DNA from 4 places in the Mycobacterium sp. C31M genome. Region 1 is predicted to be linked to each of the others. Evidence: riboswitches for the same ligand, from Rfam matches in the RefSeq annotation. Region 1 holds a riboswitch; each other region holds the start of a gene.
What was found. Region 1 has a riboswitch for cobalamin ahead of ACLBYA_RS13025 (ABC transporter substrate-binding protein). Riboswitches for the same ligand answer to the same signal wherever they lie in the genome.

Region 2: linked by a shared signal. The riboswitch ahead of ACLBYA_RS10280 (class I SAM-dependent methyltransferase) and the one ahead of ACLBYA_RS13025 (ABC transporter substrate-binding protein) in region 1 are both predicted to bind cobalamin.
Region 3: linked by a shared signal. The riboswitch ahead of metE (5-methyltetrahydropteroyltriglutamate--homocysteine S-methyltransferase) and the one ahead of ACLBYA_RS13025 (ABC transporter substrate-binding protein) in region 1 are both predicted to bind cobalamin.
Region 4: linked by a shared signal. The riboswitch ahead of ACLBYA_RS17145 (ABC transporter substrate-binding protein) and the one ahead of ACLBYA_RS13025 (ABC transporter substrate-binding protein) in region 1 are both predicted to bind cobalamin.

What each region holds. Positions count from the first base shown of each region.
Region 1 covers NZ_JBKFAX010000007.1:192,227-197,587, forward strand. Annotated here, with positions in the region: gene ACLBYA_RS13015 (FecCD family ABC transporter permease) at 1-726, opposite strand, end outside; gene ACLBYA_RS13020 (ABC transporter substrate-binding protein) at 729-1,733, opposite strand; gene ACLBYA_RS13025 (ABC transporter substrate-binding protein) at 1,730-2,725, opposite strand; cobalamin riboswitch at 2,786-2,916, opposite strand; gene ACLBYA_RS13030 (GNAT family N-acetyltransferase) at 2,894-3,499, opposite strand; gene ACLBYA_RS13035 (CBS domain-containing protein) at 3,511-3,939, opposite strand; gene ACLBYA_RS13040 (ribonuclease Z) at 4,050-4,910, shown strand; gene ACLBYA_RS13045 (transglutaminase family protein) at 4,894-5,361, opposite strand, start outside.
Region 2 covers NZ_JBKFAX010000005.1:253,468-258,828, forward strand. Annotated here, with positions in the region: gene ACLBYA_RS10265 (molybdopterin-dependent oxidoreductase) at 1-998, shown strand, start outside; gene ACLBYA_RS10270 (hypothetical protein) at 1,068-1,277, shown strand; gene ACLBYA_RS10275 (ABC transporter substrate-binding protein) at 1,285-2,280, opposite strand; gene ACLBYA_RS10280 (class I SAM-dependent methyltransferase) at 2,280-3,056, opposite strand; cobalamin riboswitch at 3,114-3,236, opposite strand; gene ilvD (dihydroxy-acid dehydratase) at 3,244-5,088, opposite strand; gene ACLBYA_RS10290 (helix-turn-helix transcriptional regulator) at 5,167-5,361, shown strand, end outside.
Region 3 covers NZ_JBKFAX010000023.1:2,489-7,849, reverse strand. Annotated here, with positions in the region: gene ACLBYA_RS27545 (cellulase family glycosylhydrolase) at 1-19, shown strand, start outside; gene ACLBYA_RS27540 (glycoside hydrolase family 16 protein) at 83-913, opposite strand; gene ACLBYA_RS27535 (hypothetical protein) at 1,104-2,381, shown strand; cobalamin riboswitch at 2,454-2,671, shown strand; gene metE (5-methyltetrahydropteroyltriglutamate--homocysteine S-methyltransferase) at 2,804-5,098, shown strand; gene folP (dihydropteroate synthase) at 5,147-5,361, opposite strand, start outside.
Region 4 covers NZ_JBKFAX010000010.1:191,320-196,680, forward strand. Annotated here, with positions in the region: gene ACLBYA_RS17135 (FecCD family ABC transporter permease) at 1-468, opposite strand, end outside; gene ACLBYA_RS17140 (FecCD family ABC transporter permease) at 465-1,469, opposite strand; gene ACLBYA_RS17145 (ABC transporter substrate-binding protein) at 1,483-2,526, opposite strand; cobalamin riboswitch at 2,559-2,752, opposite strand; gene ACLBYA_RS17150 (STAS/SEC14 domain-containing protein) at 2,757-3,125, opposite strand; gene ACLBYA_RS17155 (LLM class flavin-dependent oxidoreductase) at 3,135-4,103, shown strand; gene ACLBYA_RS17160 (GAP family protein) at 4,117-4,788, shown strand; gene fdxA (ferredoxin) at 4,792-5,145, opposite strand; gene ACLBYA_RS17170 (sulfotransferase family protein) at 5,217-5,361, opposite strand, start outside.

The DNA.
Region 1 (5,361 bases):
GCGGGCCTGACGCACCGACACCCCCAGCGCGGCGGCGGCATCGTCGCCGAAGGCGAAGGCGTCCATGGCCCGTGCATAGGCCAGACAGCACACCAACCCGGCGCCGACCACGGTCGCGCAGACCGCGACGTCGCTCCAGGACACCCCTGCCAACGAGCCGAGCAACCAGAACAACACACCGCGGGTCTGTTCGGCATCGGCCGAGGACAGCACGATGAACGAGGTCAGCGCCGAGAACAGCTGGGTGGCCGCCACCCCGGCCAGCACCACCCGGTCGGTGCCGCCACCGGCGGCGTAGGCCAGGGCCAGCACCACCGCAAAGGCCAGCACCGCACCGAGGAACGCCCCGCCGGACAGTGTCAGCGTCCCCGCCCCGACACCGAGCACCGCGATCAGCACTGCGCCCGTCGAGGCGCCCGAGGACACCCCCAGCACGAACGGATCGGCCAACGGGTTGCGCAGCAGGGACTGCAGGATCGCCCCGCACAGCGCCAGGCCGGCCCCGCACAGCGCGGCCAGCAGCACCCGCGGCAGGCGTAGTTGCCAGACGATGCCGTCCTGGATGCGCGTCGCCCCCGACGGTCCCGCACCGAGATGCTCGGCCACGATGCCGTAGACGTCGCGCACCGACAACGCGGCGGGCCCGATCGTGATCGCCACCGCCGCCGAGATGACGAGCAGCACCAGGCCGGACAGCCAGAGGGCCAGCAGTGACGGGGTGCGCATCCTCAGCGAGTGAGGCCGAATTCGCGCAGGCCGTCGGCCACCTTCTCGGCGCCGTCGACGGTACGGATCGACGGGTTCAGATCGGCCCCGTTGACCACCACGTAGCGCTTCTGTTGGACGGCCGTCATCCGCGATGTCACCGCATTGCTCTCCAGGAACTCGATCTTGGTGTCCAAACTGTCCCCGTCGATGGTGCGGCGGCTCAGGTCGGCGAGCACCAGCACGTCCGGGTCGCGGTCGGCGACCACCTCCCAGCTGACCTGCGGCCATTCCTCGGTGGTGTCGACGAAGATGTTGCGGGCCCCGACGGTGTCGGTGATCACCCCGGGTGATCCGCAGCAGCCGCCGAAGTACGGGGCGCGCAGGTCGGAGAACCAGTACGCCAGATCGGCGTCGGCGCTGACCCGGCTGGTCTGTATCCGCTGCTCCAGATCCGCGATCAGTTGCTCACCGCGGTCCGAAACATCAAAAATCCGTGCCAGATCCCGGATCTCGGTGTAGATGGCGGCCATGGTGAACGGTTCGGTGCGGGCACCGTCGGCGTTGACCGACACCTTGCCCACGCAGTCGCTGGGCGCCAGATAGGTTGGCACCCCCAGTGATTCGAGCTGGCCACGGTCGGCAACCCCGCCGGGACCCGGCGTCCCGGCGAAGGAGGCCGTCACAAAATCCGGCTCGGCACCGAGCACGGTCTCCAGCGACGGCTGGTTCTCCGCGAGCCGGGGTACCCCGGAGTTGGCCTCGGCGAGATTCTCCCGGATCGGGTCTGTCCAGGTCGCGGTGCCGACCATCCGATCGGCCAGCCCGAGTGACAGCAGGATTTCGGTGGATCCCTGGTTCAGGGACACGGCGCGCTGCGGCGGCGCGTCGACGACGACCTCGCGCCCGCAGTTCTGCACGGTGATCGGAAAGCCCGGTGCGGCAGCATCATCGGTCACGGCGGCGTTCTGTCCGCAGCCCGCCAGCACGACGGTCGCGGCCAGCGCGAGGACGATCCGGCCCCTCATCGGGTCCCCCCGAACCCTGCCGCGATCTTCTCGATGGCGTCGACCTGGCGGATACCGGGATCGAGTTCGGATCCGGTGAGCACCACGTAGCGCTGCTGCTGGACCGCGGTCATGTTGCGGGTCAACGGATCCGACTCCAGGAAGGCTTTTTTGCTGTCCAGCGCGTCACCGTCGATGCGTTTACGGCTGAGGTCGGCCAGCACCAGCACATCGGGATCGCGGTCGGCGACGACCTCCCAACTGACCTCGGGCCAGTCCTCACGGGCGTCGGCGAACACGTTCGTGGCGCCGACCTCAGTGGCGTACAAGCCGGGTGCCGAGCAGCATCCGGCCATGTACGGCGTCCGAAGCCCGGAGAACCAGAACGCCACGGTGGCGTCCTGCTGTGGGACGTCCCGGGCGTCGGCGAGCCGCTGCCGCAACTCGGCGACCAGTTCCTCGCCGCGCTGCTGGACATCGAAAATCTGTGCCAGTTCGGTGATCTCGCGGAACAGCGTGTCCATCCTCAACGGCGCGGTGCGGGTCACCGTCTCACCGTCGACGTCGGCGTCGACGCAGACCGACGGCGACTGGTAGGTCGCAATGCCGAGTTCGGCCAACCGGGCCCGTTCACCGACCACGGCAGGGGTAAAGGTGTGGGCGCTGGCCGAGGTGATCAGATCCGGTTCGGTGTCCAGGACGGTCTCCAGCCCCGGATCGTTGTCGGCCAGTCGTGGCACCCGCTCGTTGTCGGCGGCCAACTCGGGCAGCACCGGATCGAACCATGTCGAGGTGCCGACCATCCGGTCGGCCAGCCCCAGTGACAGCAGGATCTCCGTCGACGCCTGGTACAACGACACGGCGCGTTGCGGAGCCTGCTCGAAGGTGACCTGGACACCGCAGTTGTCCAAGGTGAGTGGATAGTTGGTACGGCCGGGGGTTTCCGCAACGGAGGGCGAGGCTTCGGGCGCCTCAGTCGAGGAGCACGCGGTAAGCACCACCAGCGCAGACATCAGAATGGGCAGGACACTCACGACGTGACTTCCTTCGGTGCAGGGCTCGACCGCGGAGCCGCCAACGATGCGCCGGCGACAGGCATTCGGACTCGAGGCGTGGCCTCTTACCGCTGCGCGTCAGCTCCGGATTCACACCGGATTCCCCTGCCGTCGGTCCGTAGCACCCTACCGCGGGTGCCGCCACATCGGATAAAGGGTGGGTCCGTCGGGCACGGTGACCTCGCCGGTCACCTCGAAACCGAAACGCTCGTAGTAGCCGATGTTGTCCGGGTTGCTGGACTCCAGATACGCGGGGGCGTACTCGGCGTCGCAGCGGTCCAGCCGCGAGCGCATCAGTGCGTGACCGAAGCCACCGCCGCGCACCTGCGGGTCACTGCCGATCACCGCCAAATACCAGTGCGGTTGGGCCGGATGGCACCGCTTCATCAGATCCGACACCGTCATCCCCCTGCGCACCGCGGCGCCGAACGTCATCAGCATCGAGGGTGCGGCGCGCAACTCCTCGGCGGTGGTGTGGCGCCATTGTCCGGGCGGGTCCCAGAGGGCGGCGGCCGTGATACCCGATCCGTTGGTGGCCACCTCCACCCCACCCCGGGTCAGGTGATGATGGCGCGTCAGCGCGGCGAAAAGCTTGTGCAGTTTACGGTGCCGCGCCTGCGGGTCGGGCAGCATCCACGACATCACCGGGTCGTCGGCGAAGGCGCGGCCCAGCACCTGGGACAGTGTGGTGATGTCGGCCCGCGTCGCGGGTCGCACGTCGGCAGCGGTCATGGGTGTCTATTTCAGCCCTGGGTGATGTAGGCCTGCAAGTGCTCCCGGCTGGATTCCAGTTCCTGCATGCGGGTCTTGACCACATCGCCGATGCTGACGATTCCGGCGAGCTTGCCGTCCTGCAGTACCGGGATGTGCCGCACGCGGTGGTGTGTCATCGCCGCGCTGAGGCTGTCGACCGAGTCCTCGGGCGAGCAGAACAGCAGGTGGGTGGTCATGATCTCGCTGACGGGCCGGGTCAGCAGATCGGCACCCAGGTCGTGCAACCGGTGCACGACATCGCGCTCGGACACGATTCCGACCGGACCTTCGTGGCCGACGACGACCATCGCACCGATATTGCGGTTGACCAGACCGGTCAGCAGGTCGGCGACCGATGTCTCCGGACTGATCGTCTCCACCGCCGCCCCCTTGGCCTTCAGCACGTCGGCGATTCGCATGGCACCCTCCCCAAAGATGTGACCTCGAACACATTCCAGGCTACGTCGATGCGGCGCCCGATCGCGCCATTGCAACGAACTGAATCGGACGGAAGCGGTATATCTGAACGATGATCGAGGTCACCCTGCTCGGCACCGGCAGCCCCATCCCCGACCCGGATCGGGCCGGACCGTCGACTCTGGTTCGCGCGGGCGGGCAGGCGCTGCTGGTGGACTGCGGACGTGGGGTGCTACAGCGACTGGCGGCGGCCGGGTCGGGCGCCGGCGCGCTCAGCGCCCTGTTGCTCACCCATCTGCACAGTGACCACATCGCCGACCTCGGGGATGTCCTGATCACCCGGTGGGTCAGCACCTTCACCCCAGATCCGGTGCCCCTGCCGATCATCGGACCGCCGGGCACCGCCGAGGTGGTGGCCGCGACGCTGGCCGCCTTCGCGCACGACATCGGCTATCGGATCGCCCACCATGCCGATCTCACCGGTCCGCCACAGGTCGAGGTGCACGAAGTCACCGAGGGTGTGGTGTGGGATGCCGACGGTGTGCGGGTGCTGACCGCGCCGACCGATCACCGTCCGGTGGCCCCGACCGTGGGCTTCCGGGTCGAACACGCCGGCGCGTCGGTGGTGCTGGCCGGCGACACCGTGCCGTGCGCGTCCCTCGATACGCTGGCCGGTGGCGCAGGAGCGTTGGTGCACACCGTGATTCGCAAGGATCTGATCGACGCCCTACCGCTACAGCGGATCCGCGATATCTGTGACTACCACTCCACGGTCGAACAGGCGGCCGAGACCGCCGCCCGCGCGGGGGTGGGCATCCTGATCCTGACCCATTACGTGCCCGCCATGGCGCCCGGCACCGAAGATCAGTGGCGGGCGCTGGCCGCCGCGCGGTTCGACCGGCAGATCGAACTCGGCGACGACCTGCACCGGGTCCAGGTGCACCCGGGCGTGTGCGTCAAGCCAGCCGGGTGATCTCCACAACCACATCGAGATCGGTCGAGTCCTCACCCGAGTAGATGCCCTTGAGCGGTGTCACGTCCGCATAGTCGCGGCCCACGCCGACGGTGATGTACTGCTCGTTGATCTCGGTGTCGTTGGTGGGGTCGTAGTTCCACCAGCCACCGGTCCAGGCCTGTACCCAGGCGTGACTCTGCCCGTCGATGGTGTCACCGATGGCGGCCTTACGCTTGGGATGCAGGTAACCGGACACGTAGCGGCCCGGAATGCCCATGCTGCGCAACAGGATCAGCGTGAGGTGCGCGAAGTCCTGGCAGACGCCCTTGCCCTCGCGCAGCGCATCCAGGCCCGATGAGTGCACCCCGGTGGTGCCGGGCACGTAGTCGAGTTCACTGTGCACCCAGTTGGCGGCCGCGACCACGGCATCCTGCGGTTCGTGATCCCGGGCGATCCGCTGACCGACACG
Region 2 (5,361 bases), on a different contig from region 1:
CCGAGCACGGTGCAGCTTATGCCGCTGGGGACTCGCTCGGTGTCTTCGTCACGAACTCCGACGATTCGGTGGCGGCCTGGCTGGCGGCGACCGGGCTGTCCGGAAATGAGGTGATCGAGGTCGACGGTGCCGAGACCGACGTGCGCGGCGCCCTGACGGCCTCCTACGACATCTGCCGCATCACCCCGAACCTGCTCAACTTCGTCGCCGAGCGCTGCCCGGACGCCAAGATCCTGCGGCGTTCGAAGGACAAAATCGACAAGTGGCTCGCCGACCGCAACGGCCTGGACATCGTCGAGGAATTCGCCGTGCGGGCCGAACCGCAGGAATGGCAGGACGCGCTGGTGCGGCTGACCCCGCGGCAGTACTCGATCGCGTCGAGCCCCCTGGTCAGCCCTGAGGAGGTGCAGTTGACCGTCTCGGTGGTGCGCTATCGCAGCGCGCGCGACGCGCACCGCGGCGGGGTGGCCTCGACGTTCCTGGCCGATCGGGCGCACGCCGCGCCGGTGTTCGTACAGCGGTCTCCGAATTTCCGACCACCCGAGGAATCCGCGACCCCGATGATCATGGTCGGCCCGGGCACCGGCATCGCCCCGTTCCGGGGATTCCTGCAGGAACGCCGCGCGCTCGGCCACCGCGGACCCAACTGGCTGTTCTTCGGCGACCAGCACCGCAACGAGAACTTCTACTACCGCGACGAACTCGAGGACATGGTCGACGACGGGTTCCTCAACCGTCTCGATCTGGCGTTCTCCCGGGATCAGGCCCGACGGGTGTACGTGCAGGACAAGATGACCGATTACGGCGCGGACGTGTGGCGCTGGCTCGAGGACGGTGCGCACTTCTATGTCTGCGGCGATGCGTCCCGGATGGCGGCCGATGTCGACGCGGCCCTACTCAAGATCATCCGCACGCATGGCGGTCTGTCGGCCGAGGCCGCACACGACTACAAGAAGGAACTCGTCGCGACCAAGCGGTACGTCCGCGACGTCTACTGATCGCCGCGAATAAAAGTCGCTCCCGCGGCGTTGCACCCCACGTATTCAGAGAAGATGTTGGGGAGAGAAATGACTTGGCATACCGGTGACGTTGTGACCGCCCGCCGCGAGATCGATCAGATGGACGTTCAGACCGTTCCCGAAGGTGCCGCCGGCACCGTCGAAGAGACCACCGTGTTCGGACAGCCCAAGGTGGTCTGCTTTGACGTTCCCACTGTGTGGGGACCCAAGCGTGCCTGCGTGCACGTACACCGCGGGGACGTGGCACTGGCCGGCTGAGGGCAGGTCAGCGGTCCGCGACGGACCGTAGCGCGGTCGAGATCTGCTCGACCGCGTCGACATTGCGAAGCGACGGATCCAGCGCGGTCCCAGGCACCACGACATAGCGCTTCTCGCGCACCGCGGTGAGCCGGCTGGCCAGCGGATCACTCTCGAGGAACTCCATCTTGGCCGCGGCGCTGTCCCCGTCGTCACCGCGGGTCAGATCGGCCAACACCAGCACGTCTGGATCACGATCCAGGATGGCCTCCCACGAGGTCTCCGGCCACAGTTGGCGGCTGTCGCCGAACGCGTTGCGGGCGCCGGCCGCCTCGGTGATCAACCCAGGCGCACCGCAGCACCCGGCGATATAGGGCGTCCGGGTCGCCGAGTACCAGTACATCAACGTGGTGTCGGCGGCGTCCAAGCCGCTTGTGGCTGCCGCGAGCCGATCCTGCATCGACGTGACCAACCGATCACCGGCATCCTCGACACCGAACACCTGGGAGATATCTGCGATCTCGGCATAGATGTCGTCGAAGGTCAACGCACGGTGCTGAATTGCCTCCTGCCCGCTGCATTCACTGGCGGACAGGTATGTCGGAATGCCCAGCTGCTGGAACCGGTCCCGGCCGGCGATGCCCTGATCGGAGAAGGTGTACGCGAACGTCGCGTACACAAAGTCCGGCTCCTGCTCCAGGACCACCTCCAGCGAGGGGAAATCCGGGCTCAGTTCGGGGACGGTGGCGTTGGCGGCGGCCAGTTCCGGGAGCACCGGGTCGTTCCACGACGCGGTCCCGACCATCCGGTCGGCCAATCCGAGGGTGAGCATGAGTTCGGTCGCGGGCTGATTCACCGAGATGGCCCGCGACGGTGAGCCCGCGATGTCAATCTCGACCCCACAGTTCTGCAGTGATACCGATTGTGTTGTGGGGGAGGCAGTCTGATCGGTCGTGTCGGCACCACAGCCGGCCGCCAGAAGTGACACCGTCGCGGCGGCTGCCGCAACCGCGCCGCGCGACATCACTTCACCCCCAACACGACGTAGTCGTCGAGTAGCTGCCACACGGTGCCGACCTCGGAAAAGCCGGCCTGTGCGAGTGCGGCAAGGTGGAAGTCGACCGCGGTACTCGGTGGAGCGCCGCGTTGCGCAAACCGCTCCTCGCGCAGGGCGGCCAGCGGAGCGACACCGTCGCGCGCCGCGGCGGTCGCCCACCACTGGTCCCAGGTGAGCGCACCCGCGGCATGCGCCCGCTCCTGGGTTGCGGTGTCGTGGGTGTCGGCGAGCCGTTTCAGTGCCGGTTGGCGGCCGTCGAACCGGAAGTGGTCGCCGTTGAGCAGGATCCCGTTGCCGGGCAGCAACTCTGCCGCCGCGGTGTAGACACGCAACAGGGCGTCGGGGGACAGCCAGTGCAGCGCGGTTGTCGAGACGACGGCCGATACGGTTTCCCCGGCCAGCGCATCGGTCAGCACGTCCGACCACGCCGCATCGGCGAGGTCGGCCTCGACAAACCGCACACGGTCACCGTGCTCGACGGCCACCGTCTTGGCAGCGAGGTCGAGCAACAGAGGGTCGAAGTCGACGGCGATGACGCGCGCGCCGGGCAGTGCCTGCAGCACCCGGGCGCTCAGGGAGCCTGGCCCACACGCGAGATCGACGACCACCGGTTCGGTACCGCAGGCAAGACCGATGACATCGGTGATGGCGGTGAAGCGCGACTCGCGACCTGCGATATAGGCGGACTGCTGGTCATCCCAGGCACGTACGAGTGCGGCCGGGTCGCTGGCGGATGCGGACACGAGGCGATCCTTCGGACATCAGGGGCCTGATCAGCGAGACCCGTTGACAGACCGCGACGGTCGTCGCGGGTGCCAGCAGGTATTCGGACTCGGGGTCATCCCTCACCGTTGCGCGTCAGTCCCGGATTCGCACCGGGTTCCCTACTCCTTGCGGAGGTGACTGGCCCGCAAAGGTTAGCAGGCGTCCTCAGACCGCATCGATGTCCCGTGCGGCGCCCTTGTCCGCCGAAAGCGCCAGGGCCGCGTAGGCACGTAGCGCCGCCGACACGGTGCGTTCACGGTTCTTCGGCCGGTACCCGCCGGCAGCCTCCAACGCCTCACGGCGGCGGTTGAGTTCCTCGTCGGGCACGTCGACCTGGATACTGCGGTGCGGGATGTCGATGGTGATCAGATCGCCGTCCTCGATCAGCGCGATGGTGCCGCCCGCGGCAGCCTCGGGGGAGACGTGGCCGATCGAAAGGCCCGATGTCCCACCGGAGAACCGGCCATCGGTGATCAGCGCACACTGCGCACCCAGACCCCGGCCCTTCAGAAAGGCGGTCGGGTAGAGCATCTCCTGCATACCCGGGCCGCCCTTGGGCCCCTCGTAGCGAACCACCACGACATCGCCGGCCTGCACCCGCTTGTTCAGGATGGCGTCGACCGCGTCCTCCTGGGATTCCACGACCACCGCGGGACCACTGAACTTCCAGATCGATTCGTCGACGCCCGCGGTCTTGACGATGCAGCCGTCGACCGACAGATTTCCGCGCAGCACCGCCAGGCCACCGTCGGCGGAGTAGGCGTTCGCCATATCTCGGATGCAGCCGTTCTCAGCGTCGGTGTCCAGGCTGTCCCAGCGTTCGGATTGGGAGAAGGCTTTCGCCGAACGCACACAACCCGGAGCGGCATGGAACAGTTCGACGGCCTCGCCCGAGGGCAACCCTCCACGAATATCCCACTCGCGCAACCACTGTGCCATCGACCCGGCGTGCACGGTGTGCACCGTCTCGTGCAGGTGCCCGCCGCGCCACAGCTCGCCGAGAATGGCCGGGATGCCACCGGCGCGGTGCACATCCTCCATCAGGTAGTGGCCGTTGGGGGCCACCTTGCACAGACACGGGATCATCTGGCTGCGCTTCTCGATGTCCTCGAGGGTGTAGTCGAGTTCGGCCTCCCGCGCGGCGGCCAGCAGGTGCAGCACGGTGTTTGTGGACCCGCCCATCGCGATGTCCAGTGCCATCGCGTTGTCGAAGGCGTCGCGGGTGGCGATGGCCCGCGGCAGCACCGACGCGTCATCGTCGTCGTAGTACCGGCGCACGATGTCCATGACCGTGCTGCCGGCCTTCTCGTAGAGGGCGCGTCGCGCGGTATGCGTGGCCAGCACCGATCCGTTGCCCGGCAGCGCCAGACCCAACGCCTCGGTGAGGCAGTTCATCGAGTTCGCGGTGAACATGCCCGAGCAGGAGCCGCAGGTGGGGCACGCGGCCTCCTCGATGCGGGCGATGTCGTCGTCGGAGACATCGGTGTTCACGGCATCGGCGATCGCGGTGACCAGGTTGAGCCGGGTCCGCACGGTGCCGTCGACCAGGACGGCGGTGCCGCCCTCCATGGGGCCGCCGGAGACGAAGACCGTCGGGATGTTGAGCCGCAGCGCGGCCATCAGCATGCCGGGAGTGATCTTGTCGCAGTTGGAGATACACACCAGAGCGTCCGCACAGTGCGCGTTGACCATGTACTCCACCGAGTCGGCGATCAGCTCGCGCGACGGCAACGAATACAGCATGCCGCCGTGGCCCATGGCGATACCGTCGTCGACGGCAATCGTGTTGAACTCGCGCGGCACACCGCCGGCGGCGGAGATGGCCTCGGAGACGATCCGCCCGACGGGCTGCAGATGGGTATGGCCCGGCACGAACTCGGTGAAGCTGTTGGCCACCGCGACGATCGGCTTGCCGATGTCCTCGCCGGCCACCCCGGCGGCGCGCAGCAACGAGCGGGCACCGGCCATGTTGCGACCATGGGTGACGGTTCGAGACCTGAGTTCTGCCATAACACACAGCCTGCCCATCCGGGGCGCTACCTGGAAGACGGCGCTGATACTAGTACTGGCACTACTACCATCGACCGTATGGACAACCGCAGCAGCCAGCGCTCCGCCCTCGGCGAGTTCCTGCGGGCCCGCCGTATTGCGGCGCCACGTGCCGAGTTCGGCTTCCCGGAGGTGGCCCGGATGCGGGGCTCGGGTCTGCGCCGCGAGGAGGTCGCGGTGCTGTCCGGGGTGAGCGCCACCTGGTACACCTGGCTGGAACAGGGTCGCGATATC
Region 3 (5,361 bases), on a different contig from region 1:
ATCCAGCGGACAGGAGTAAGTCACACCGCAACCGGCCGGGCCACCTCACGTGGCCCGGCCGGTTCCGCTAATTACGGCGAGTTCAGAAGACGCGGATCCAGTCGACGAGCATCTCCGCGGGGTAGCTGCCCCCTGCGGGTTCCCGTCCGCCCGAGCCACCGATGGCGATGTTGAACACCGGGGCCATGGTGAAGCCGGGGTCGTTGAACGGCCATTCCGGCAGCGAGCTCGCCTTGACCGTCCAGAACGGTTCCATACCGGGCTGGTAGTCACGCCAGAAGTACATGCCTTCGGGCTTCCAGGTCATCCGCCAGGTGTGCCAGGCCCCGTCGACCGGATGCTTGAAGGTCTGGAACTGGGTGCCGTCGAGCCGGGCGTGCACGGTGGTGCCCGATGGCCAATCCTGGTTGCCGTACCACTCGAACAGGTCGACCTCGCCACCGCGCACCGGGTTGTCATTGATCAGCCAGAAGGCGGGCCAGGCACCGTTGGTGAGGCAGTTGAGCTTGACGCGGGCCTCCCACGTCGTGCCGACGCCGCCGCGCCAGTTGCCGATGATCTTGGCGCTGGCGAACTTCTCCTGGATGTTGGCACCGGGGCCTTCGGTGGCGCGGATGACCAGGTTGCCGTTGCCGTCCTGGAACACGTGCTCCTGATCGGTGACGTAGCGGCCCATGTTGAACGGCTTGTCCCATTCGACCGGGTTCCGGATGGTCTCGCGCTGCGGGACGATGAACCATGAGGCCGGGTCCGGCGGGGAACCCGCGGGTCCGTTGAACTCGTCCTGCCACAGGATCGGCGGAGCAGCCGCCTCTGGGACCGGGTTGGGCGACAGATCCCCTGGTAGCGGCTCTGCGCGAGCATTCTGGACCGGCAGCGCGGCGGCGGCCGCACCCAGTCCGAGCATCATCATCGCGCTGCGTCGATCAAATTCAGGCACAGCCGAACCATATCCAGCGACGGCGGTTTTCGTGCGGAACCGAGCCGAGCCCCGGCCTGCTGAGGACGTTCTCAGCGACCACGAGGAAGGTCCCAATTGACGCGTATCCTGCGCTACCGTTGCCCGCGGCAAACATCCCGCTAGCTCAGGAGTCGGCAATCCCATGGCCAACAAGGTGTTTCGGCAGACCCTCTCCACCGGCGTGGCACTCGCCGGCGCCGGCGCCATCGCGCTGACTCCGGTCACGGTCGCCCCGCAGATCCAGGCCGTCGTCGAGGCTCCCCGTGTCGTCACCACCGAGGTGATGCCCGCCGGCCTGATCCAGGACCTGCAGTTGATCGCCTCCGGCGCCCAGGCCGCGCTGGGCCAGAGTTACGACGCGCTGACCCGCAAGATCCCCGACCTGTGGTGGACCGTGCACGAGAACTGGCCCGACGAGGACCTGCTGCCGTGGAATTACGCGCTGGTCACCGACATCTTCCTGGCACCCATCACACCGCTGGTCATCGGCCCGCTCAACGACGCGGTCGCCGAGGCGGTGGCCCGGAACTTCCCGGTCCTGGGCGACCAGATCCGACAGATCCCCGAGCTCATCGAGTACGCCTTCGTCCGCCTGGTCGGTCCCATCCTCAGCGCCATCGGCGCCGCCGGGATGGCTCACTACGAGATCTACATGTCGACGACGACCTACCGCATCGAACCGTTCATCGAGGCCATCATCCGGGCGCCGTTCCATGTCATCGACGGACTGCTGTTCGGCGGTTACGGCGACCTGGGCCCGATCCTGCCGGGCCGTGAGGGCGAATACATCCCCGCGCCCGGACTGCTCACACCGTGGGGTCAACAGCCTCCGGTGCGCGATATCAAGACACCGAACGACATCGTCGAGACGACGGTCACCGACGCCAACGCGACCCTGGTCAGCCTGGTCACCGACGCGACCGATCAGATCGAGGATGCCGGCGAGCTCACGACGAGTACCGAGATCGACCCGGTCGCCGAGCTGGTTCCGGAGACGGCTCCCGAGGCCGAGGTCGTGCCTGCGGTCGAGATCATCGAGGAGACCGAGGTCGTCGAGACCACTGAGCCGGTCGAGCCCACCGAACCCGAGGTCGTCGAAACCGAAGTCGTCGAGCCCGAGGTGACCGAGCCGTCGACCATCCCGGTCAAGGTGGAGGAGCCGGCCACCGAGGACACCGCCGATGACGCAGCAGAGTCCGAAGCAGCCGAGTCCGAGGATGCGGACACCGACAAGGCCGCCACCACCAAGCCGGCCAAGAAGGACCCTGCCGCCGGTATTCGCCAGGGATTCAAGGACTTCCGCGACAATGTCGGCCGCACCGTCAAGAAGCTGACGGGTGGCGGCAGCACCTCCCGGGACTCCGGTGACAGCGGCGGCTCCGACAAGACCACCAAGTCGGAATCCAGCTCCGCGGAGTAGCGCTTCGATTGTGGGCCCTGTGCACGTACCGATTCCGTGCACAGGGCCCACCGTCATGTCCGGGCCGTGCGTAGTATCAGCGGCGCAGCTGGTTTGCCGGGGGCGTGTGTTCTGCGCGTCCGGCATCGCAAGAGGGAACCTGGTGAGAATCCGGGACTGTCCCGCAGCGGTATGCAGGAACGACCGCCGTCACAGGCACTGGTGCTCAGCACTGGGAAGCGACGGCCAGTAGGAACATCCTTGGGTGTGCGCCTGTTAGTCCGAAGACCTGCCAACTGTGCCGGGCGCGCCGCGCCCGGCGGCGCATCGCCTCGAGGACTGGGCGTATGGCCGGTGTGGCTGCCGCGTGTCCCACTGCGGTGGCCTCTTCGGTTGCACGTCCAAAGGGCGGTGGGCTCTCCATCGTTGTTGAAGGACTTCGCGTGACAACACAATCTGCCCCTACGTTCACCGCCACCATCCTGGGTTCGCCACGGGTCGGCCCGAACCGCGAGCTCAAGCGGGCCGTCGAGAAGTACTGGTCGAAGAAGATCGACCGCGCCGAGCTCGAATCGGTCGCCGCCACATTGCGCAAGGACACCTGGCAATCCCAGGCCGCGGCCGGCCTGGACTCGCTTCCGGTCAACACCTTCTCGTACTACGACCACATGCTGGACCAGTCGGTCCTGCTGGGCACGCTGCCGCCGCGGGTGGCTGGCGTTTCCGACGATGTGGATCGCTATTTCGCCGCGGCGCGCGGCGGCACCTATGACGGTGCCGATATCGCTCCGCTGGAGATGACCAAGTGGTTCGACACCAACTACCACTACATCGTCCCCGAGATCGGCCCGGACACGACGTTCACGCTGAACCCGGCCAAGATTCTCGCCGAACTGGAAGAGGCCTCGTCGGTCGGCGTCGCGCTGCGCCCGGTGATCGTCGGTCCGATCACCTACCTGGCGTTGAGCAAGGCGGTCGACGGGGCCGACGCACCCATCGGACGGCTCGACGAACTTGTCGGTGTCTATGCCGAATTACTGGGACTGCTCGCCGACAAGGGTGTCGGATGGGTCCAGATCGACGAACCGGTGTTGGTCACCGACAACGTCGACAATGCCGGGGCGTTCGCCGAAAGCGTGTACTCCCGACTCGGCGGGCTGGCCGAGCGGCCGGCCATCTTCGTGGCCACCTACTTCGGTGAACTGACCGATGCGCTGCCGGCCCTGGCCCGCACACCGATCGAGGCCATCGGTGTCGACCTCGTCTACGGCGGCGTGGACGCACTGGCCGCGGTGCCCGAGCTCGCACAGAAGACCGTCGTCGCCGGGGTCGTCGACGGCCGCAACATCTGGCGGACCGATCTGGAGGCTGCGTTGGCCAAGCTGGCCACGCTGCTCGGATTAGCCGGTGCGGTCACGGTGTCCACGTCGTGCTCGACCCTGCACGTGCCGTACTCGCTGGAGCCCGAGACGGAACTCGACGAGGCGCTGCGCAGCTGGTTGGCCTTCGGCGCCGAGAAGATCGCCGAGGTTGTGGCCCTGGCCAAGGGTCTGTCACAGGGCCGGGAGGCAATCACTGCCGAGGTCGAGGCGTCCAACGCCGCAGTGGCCTCACGCAAGGCCGACCCGCGCCTCAACAACGCGGGTGTCCGGTCGCGCATCGCCGAAATCCGGTCCACCGGCGCCGCCAACCGCGGCCCTGCCGCCGACCGGCGCACCGCTCAGCAGGCACGGCTCAACCTGCCGCCGCTGCCGACCACCACCATCGGGTCCTACCCGCAGACCACCGAGATCCGGGTCGCGCGTGCGGATCTGCGTGCGGGCAAGATCGACGATGCCGCCTACCAGCAGAAGATGCGCGACGAGGTCGCTGCCGTCATCACGCTGCAGGAGGAGCTCGACATCGACGTGCTGGTGCACGGCGAACCGGAGCGCAACGACATGGTGCAGTACTTCGCCGAGCAGCTGGAGGGGTTCTTCGCCACCCAGAACGGCTGGGTGCAGTCCTACGGCTCCCGCTGCGTGCGGCCGCCGGTGCTGTTCGGAGATGTGTTCCGCCCCGAGCCGATGACGGTGGAGTGGGCCGAATATGCCCAGTCGCTGAGCAAGCGGCCGGTCAAGGGCATGCTCACCGGCCCGGTGACCATCCTGGCGTGGTCGTTTGTGCGCGACGACCAGCCGCTGGCCGACACCGCGGCGCAGGTGGCGCTGGCCATCCGCGACGAGACGGTGGACCTGGAGAAGGCCGGCATCGCCATCATCCAGGTGGACGAGCCCGCGCTGCGCGAACTGCTCCCGCTGCGGTCCAAGGAGAAGCAGGAATATCTGAAGTGGTCGGTGGAGGCGTTCAAACTGTCGACCGCAGGCGTGCGTGATGACACCCAGATCCACACGCACCTGTGCTATTCCGAGTTCGGTGAGGTGATCAAGGCGATCGCAGACCTCGACGCCGATGTGACGTCCATCGAGGCGGCGCGTTCGCATATGGAGGTGCTCGATGACCTCAATGCCGTCGGCTTCAGCAACGGGGTGGGGCCGGGTGTCTACGACATCCACTCCCCGCGCGTGCCCAGCACCGACGAGATGACCACGGCGCTCCGCGAGGCACTGGCTGCCGTTCCGGCGGAACGGCTTTGGGTCAACCCGGACTGCGGCCTCAAGACTCGTAAAAACGACGAGGTCGTCGAGTCCCTGCGGCACATGGTGGAAGCCGCGAAGACGGTGCGCGCCGAGCGATGACAACAATCGTGCCCCGGAATCGTCGCGATTCCGGGGCACGATCCGTCGTCATACAGCGAGCGCTTCGGTCACCTTGATGGTGTCGATGGTTTCTGGAACATCGTGTACCCGAACGGTATCCACCCCCGCCGACCACGCGGGGCCCAGCACGGCAAGTGAGGCCGCCAACCGACCGTCGACACCCCGGCCGGTGACGCCTCCGAGAAACGATTTGCGGCTCACTCCGAGCAGAACCGGAAACGGTCCACCGCACAGCTCGGGCA
Region 4 (5,361 bases), on a different contig from region 1:
CAGCCGAAAGCCATGCAGACCGCGGCGGTAGGCGATCGCGAGGATGGCGGCCGCGGTGATCAATGCACCGAGCAAGGCGCCGACGACCAGCGTCGCCCCGCTGCCGCCGAGCACGGTCAACACGACCAAGGCCCCCAGCGCCGCACCGGAATTGATGCCGATGACGTCCGGACTGACCAGCGGATTGGATGCGATGCGTTGCAGGATCGCACCCGAGAGCGCAAACGCCGCCCCGACACCGAGTCCGGTGAGCACCCGCGGCAGCCGGTCACCCAGCACGACATCGCGTTCGATGAGGGTGCCGCCACCGGACAGCACGTTCGCCGCGTCGCGCACCGAGATCGGAAATTCGCCGAGCGTCAGCGATACGGCGGCCACGACAACTGCTGCGGCCCAGGCGATCACGGTGATGACGGCCGCGGTGCGGCTGAACCGCAAGGCCAGGCCACCGGCCACGACGGTACTCACAGCCCGGACACCTTCCGGTTGCGGACCAGGTAGAGAAAGAACGGCGCACCGGCCAGCCCGGTGATGATGCCGACCTGAAGCTGCTGCGGTGACACCAGGATTCGGCCGAGAATATCGGCGGCCAGCAACAGCGTCGGCGCCAACACCACCGTCCACGCCATGATCCAGCGGTAGTCCGGTCCGGTGATCAACCGTGCGATATGGGGCACCACCAACCCGATGAACCCGATCGGGCCGGCGATCGCGGTGGCCGCCCCGGCCAACAGGATCACGGCGACGGCGGCGGTGATGCGGGCCGACCACAACCGGGCACCGAGGTTGCGGGCCATATCGTCGCCCAGTGCCACCACATTCAGGGTGCGACTGGTGACGATCGCGGCGAGCATCCCGGCGACGATGAACGGGGTCACCGCGGCCAGCGATGTGCCGTCGGCGCGGGTGAGCGATCCGACCACCCAGAACCGGAAATCGTCCAGGGTGCTGGCATCCAGCAGGGTGATCGCCGAGGTGATCGCGCCGACGAAGGCGGTGAACGCCGCCCCGGCCAGTGCGAGCTTGACCGGGGTGGCCCCACCCAGTCCGAGCGATCCCAGGGTGTAGACGAACACCGCCGCGACGGCCGCTCCGGCGAAGGCGAACCAGACATAACCGCTCGCCGAACTGACGCCCGCGAACGTCATCGCGAGCACCACCGCCAGTGCGGCGCCGGAGTTGATACCGAGGATGCCCGGACCGGCCAGCGGATTGCGGGTGATGCCCTGCATGACGGCACCGGCGACGCCCAGTGCGGTCCCGGCGAGGATGCCCGCGACCGTCCGGGGAATCCGGATGTGCGCGACGATCCGATCCAGATCGGTTGTGGCGGGCCGGGATACCGCGGCCACCACATCGGCGATGGTGACCGTGAAGTTGCCGATCAGGACCGAGGCCAGGGCCACCGCGACGAACACCCCGCCTGCGACAACAAGTCCCAGCAGCCGGTTCCAGCCGCCCTGCAGCACACCGCGGCGGATGTCAGTTGACCCGGTCGGGATGCAGGATCGACGCCACCACCTCGACCGCATGGGCGGCCCGGACACCGGCGGCCCGATCGGAGAACAGATAGGGGTGCACCTGCTCGTTGCGCACCGCGGCCACCCCGGCCAGCGCAGGATTGGCCGCCAGCGTGGCGGCCTCCTGCGCGCCGCTTTCGGCGGTGTAGGAGATATCGCAGCAGACGCTGGTGAGGATGACGTCGGGGTCGCGGCGGATGATCTCCTCGATGTCGACATCGACGTGGCGGCGCTGGGTCAGGTCGGCGAAGGCGTTCACCCCACCGGCATGCTCGATGATCTGGGTGCCGAAGTCGATACCACCGGCCACCCGGTAGCCGCCGTCGTCATCGATCAACATGATCGCCACCGACGGCCGGTCCGCGCCCGCGACAGCCTCCTCGACCGCGTCGATCCGCGCCTGCTGGTCGGCGATGACCTCTTCGGCACGATCCTCGGCGCCGAAGATCGTGCCGAGGTCGCGCAGGTCCTGATAGATGGTGTCGACCCGCACCGCGGCCGGGTCGATGGCCTCATCGGACAGGCCGTCCTCGCTGGGGCACAGCGGGCTCAGAATCCAGGACTGGATGCCCAACTCGGACAGGCTGGCCCGGGTGCCGACGCTGGTGTCGCCGCTGCCCTCGGAGAAGACGTTGTTGTAGCCCGACAGCACGAAGTCCGGGTTGGTGGCCAGCAGGCCGTCGCGGCTCGGCAGCTGCGGCACATAGGGCACCTGCTGCTGGGCGTCGGTGTATTCGGGCAGCACCTGCGAATCGAGGAACGCGGTCCCGACCAGGCGGTCGGAGATGCCGAGCGCGTGCGCGATCTCGGTCGCCGGCTGATACGCGGCGTACACCCGCTCGGGTGGCCCGCTGACGCTCACGTCGATGCCGCAGTTCTCGACGGTCACCGCCTCGGCGGATGCTTCGCCTGTCGGCTCGGAGGTGTCGCTCGCGCAGCTCGCGACGGTAGCGATCACGAATGCCGCGGCAACCGCGGCACGGGTGGGGGACAACGAACGGGCCACGGTCAGCCAGCCTCTCCAGATCCTCGTGGATGGGGTACTTCTGTGCCGTGGCCGGTCTCCTGGCTGACGGGTATGACGCGACATCCCAACCTTCCCAAGACCGGTCGGTCTCAGTGGCCCACCGCGCGGACGCGGCGGAAAGGGAGGTAGCAATTCCCGATCACAGTGGCGAGGGCCGCGCCGGTTTCACACCGGCTTCCCGTTCACCACGGCTGATTGGAGGCTAGCACTCAGCCGGCCGCCCATTGTTTGGCGTCGTCGAGTCGGTCGAGTCCGAACACCGAGATCTCGCCGGGGTAGAGCCAGCCGATGGCGTGGATGGTGTGGGTGATCCATTCGCGGTCGGCCACCACGGCGATGCGTTTGAACGCCGAGTGATGATGCAGCAGTGCACCGAGGCCCATCTTGAGATCCTCGGTCAACCCGCCGGGTCCGAACCCCTCGTAATCGGGCTCGATGACTTCGACGATCCGGATCTCGCCGGCTTTGGCGATCTGGTCCATGGTGGGCTGGAACGCCCGCATCTGTTCCCCGTCGATACGGCCGGACACCCGGATGCCGGTCACCCCGGCCGGCATGTCGGTCAGCACTTCGATCATCGGTTCAGCATCCTCTTCTGTTATGAACGACGGGTGGAAATGGTGGCCACCGCGCCCGCGACGACGGGACCGGCCGATATCGGCGCCTGGGCAGCACGTGTGGAACGTCTCGGATTCGACACCATGCACGTCTCGGAGACCATCCACGACCCGTTCGTGGTCGCCGCGCTGGCGTTGCAGGCGACCCGCACCCTGAGCGTGCGCACCAGCATGGTGCTGGCCTTCCCGCGCAGCCCGATGATCACCGCGTGCTCGGCCTGGGATCTGGCCCGGCTGTCCGGTGGCCGGTTCCAACTGGGTATCGCCTCGCAGGTGCGCGGCAACATCGTCGGTCGCTTCTCGGCGCAATGGTCCGAACCGGTGGCCCGGCTCGCCGACTACATCCGTGCGCTGCGGGCGATCTTCCACGCCTTCCAAACCGGTGCTGCCCTCAATTACGTTGGTACGCACTACGCATTCGACAGGCTGCAGCCGTACTTCAATCCCGGCCCGCTCGAGGGCGCGCCTCCGCAGATCTGGTGCGGCGGGGTCAATGAACGCATGGTGGCGATGGCTGGACAACTGGCCGACGGCTTCGTCTGCCACCCCACCAGTTCGCACCCGACGATCCTGCGCACCCGGACCGTGCCCGCGCTGGCCGGCACGAGGTTGATCGCCAACCCGCAGCCGGTGGCGGCCGCGACGGCCGAGGGTGTGCGTGAATTGCGGGACGTCCGCCGCGACGAGCTGCGTTTTCTGTACCGCACGCCGGCCTACCGCAGGCAGCTGGAACTCATCGGGGTCACCGACCTCGGCGGGCTCGAAGCGTTGATCCCGCAGGGCACCTACGACGAGATCCCCGCGGTGCTCGGACAGTGGTACGCGGGACTGTGCGACGGGCTGACCATCGCCGTGCCGGACACCGACGACGCGGCGCTGACCGAGCTGGTCCGGCAATGTCGGATGATTCCAACCCTGTCGGATCCGGCCGCGCGATAGGACGATGGTCCGCGTGTCCGCAACACTGCTCGCCCAACTGGTCGCACCGGCCATCGTGGTGGCCTGGTCGCCGATGAAGGTCATCCCGGCCCTGGTGCTGGTGTTCAACGCGCCCCGACCGCGGGCCGCCGGACTGGCGTTCCTGATCGGTTCGTTGGTCGGGCAGGCTGCGGCGACGGTGTTGTTCCTCCGCGCCCCGGAACTCGTCGACCGGATCGACCCGAGGCCGACGCCGACGCTCGGCTGGATCCAGATCGCCCTGGCGGCAGCGATGTTCGCCGCGGCCGGCTACACCTGGTCACGTCGCCACACCGTGCTGCGGGCGCCGCGCTGGCTGATCGCGCTGACCCGGATCACCCCGCTGGCCGCCGGTGCGCTGGGTGCGGTGCTGGTGTTCACCAACTTCAAGGTGATGGCCGCCAACGCGACGGCGGGTTACCTGATCGGTTCGGCGGCCGTCAGTTTGGCGGCCACCGGGGTCGCAGTGCTGTTGTACACCGCGGTGGCCACCTCGACGATCGCCATTCCCGTCGCCGGGTACCTGTTCGCGCCGGCGATGGTCGATCGCTGGCTGGCCGCCGCCCGGAGCCGGCTGGCCCGCCACCAGACCCGCGCCACCACCGCCGCGCTGGTGCTGATCGGTGCGGCGATGGTGGTCCTGGGCATCGCCACCATCGCCGCATGACGATCAGTGCGCGGGGACGTCGCGCACCGGTTGTGCCGCGACCAGAGCGGTATCGACACCGACACGTCCCACCGCCCGCGCACCACCCGGCGCCCCCAACGGTGCTTCCCGTCCGGGCAGCACGGAGGTGAAAAAGGCCGCGTTATCGGCCATGTACGGCAGCTCGTCCTCGTCGAGGTCGGTCTCGTAGACGATCGCGTCGACCCGGCAGGCGATGCTGCAGGCCCCGCAGTCGACGCACTCGTCGGGGTTGATGTACAGCGAGCGGGCGCCCTCGTAGATGCAGTCGGCCGGGCACTCGGCCACACACGATTTGTCCATCACATCGATACACGCGGAGCCGATCACGTAGGTCATGATTCGACACTAGAAATCGCCGCCCGGCGCGCGCCGGAGTCCAAGGGCACCACAGGAAAGGACTTTGGTCCCTAACTCAGGAAGCGCTGCGTGTATCCCGCAAACCGTTGCCGCAGATCATCCTCGTCGAGGCCGAACATCTGCGCCGAGGTCGCGACCCGGCCCAGCCGGCCGCGTTGGTGGCCCTGCAGATAGCCGGTGATCGCGCTGCGCACC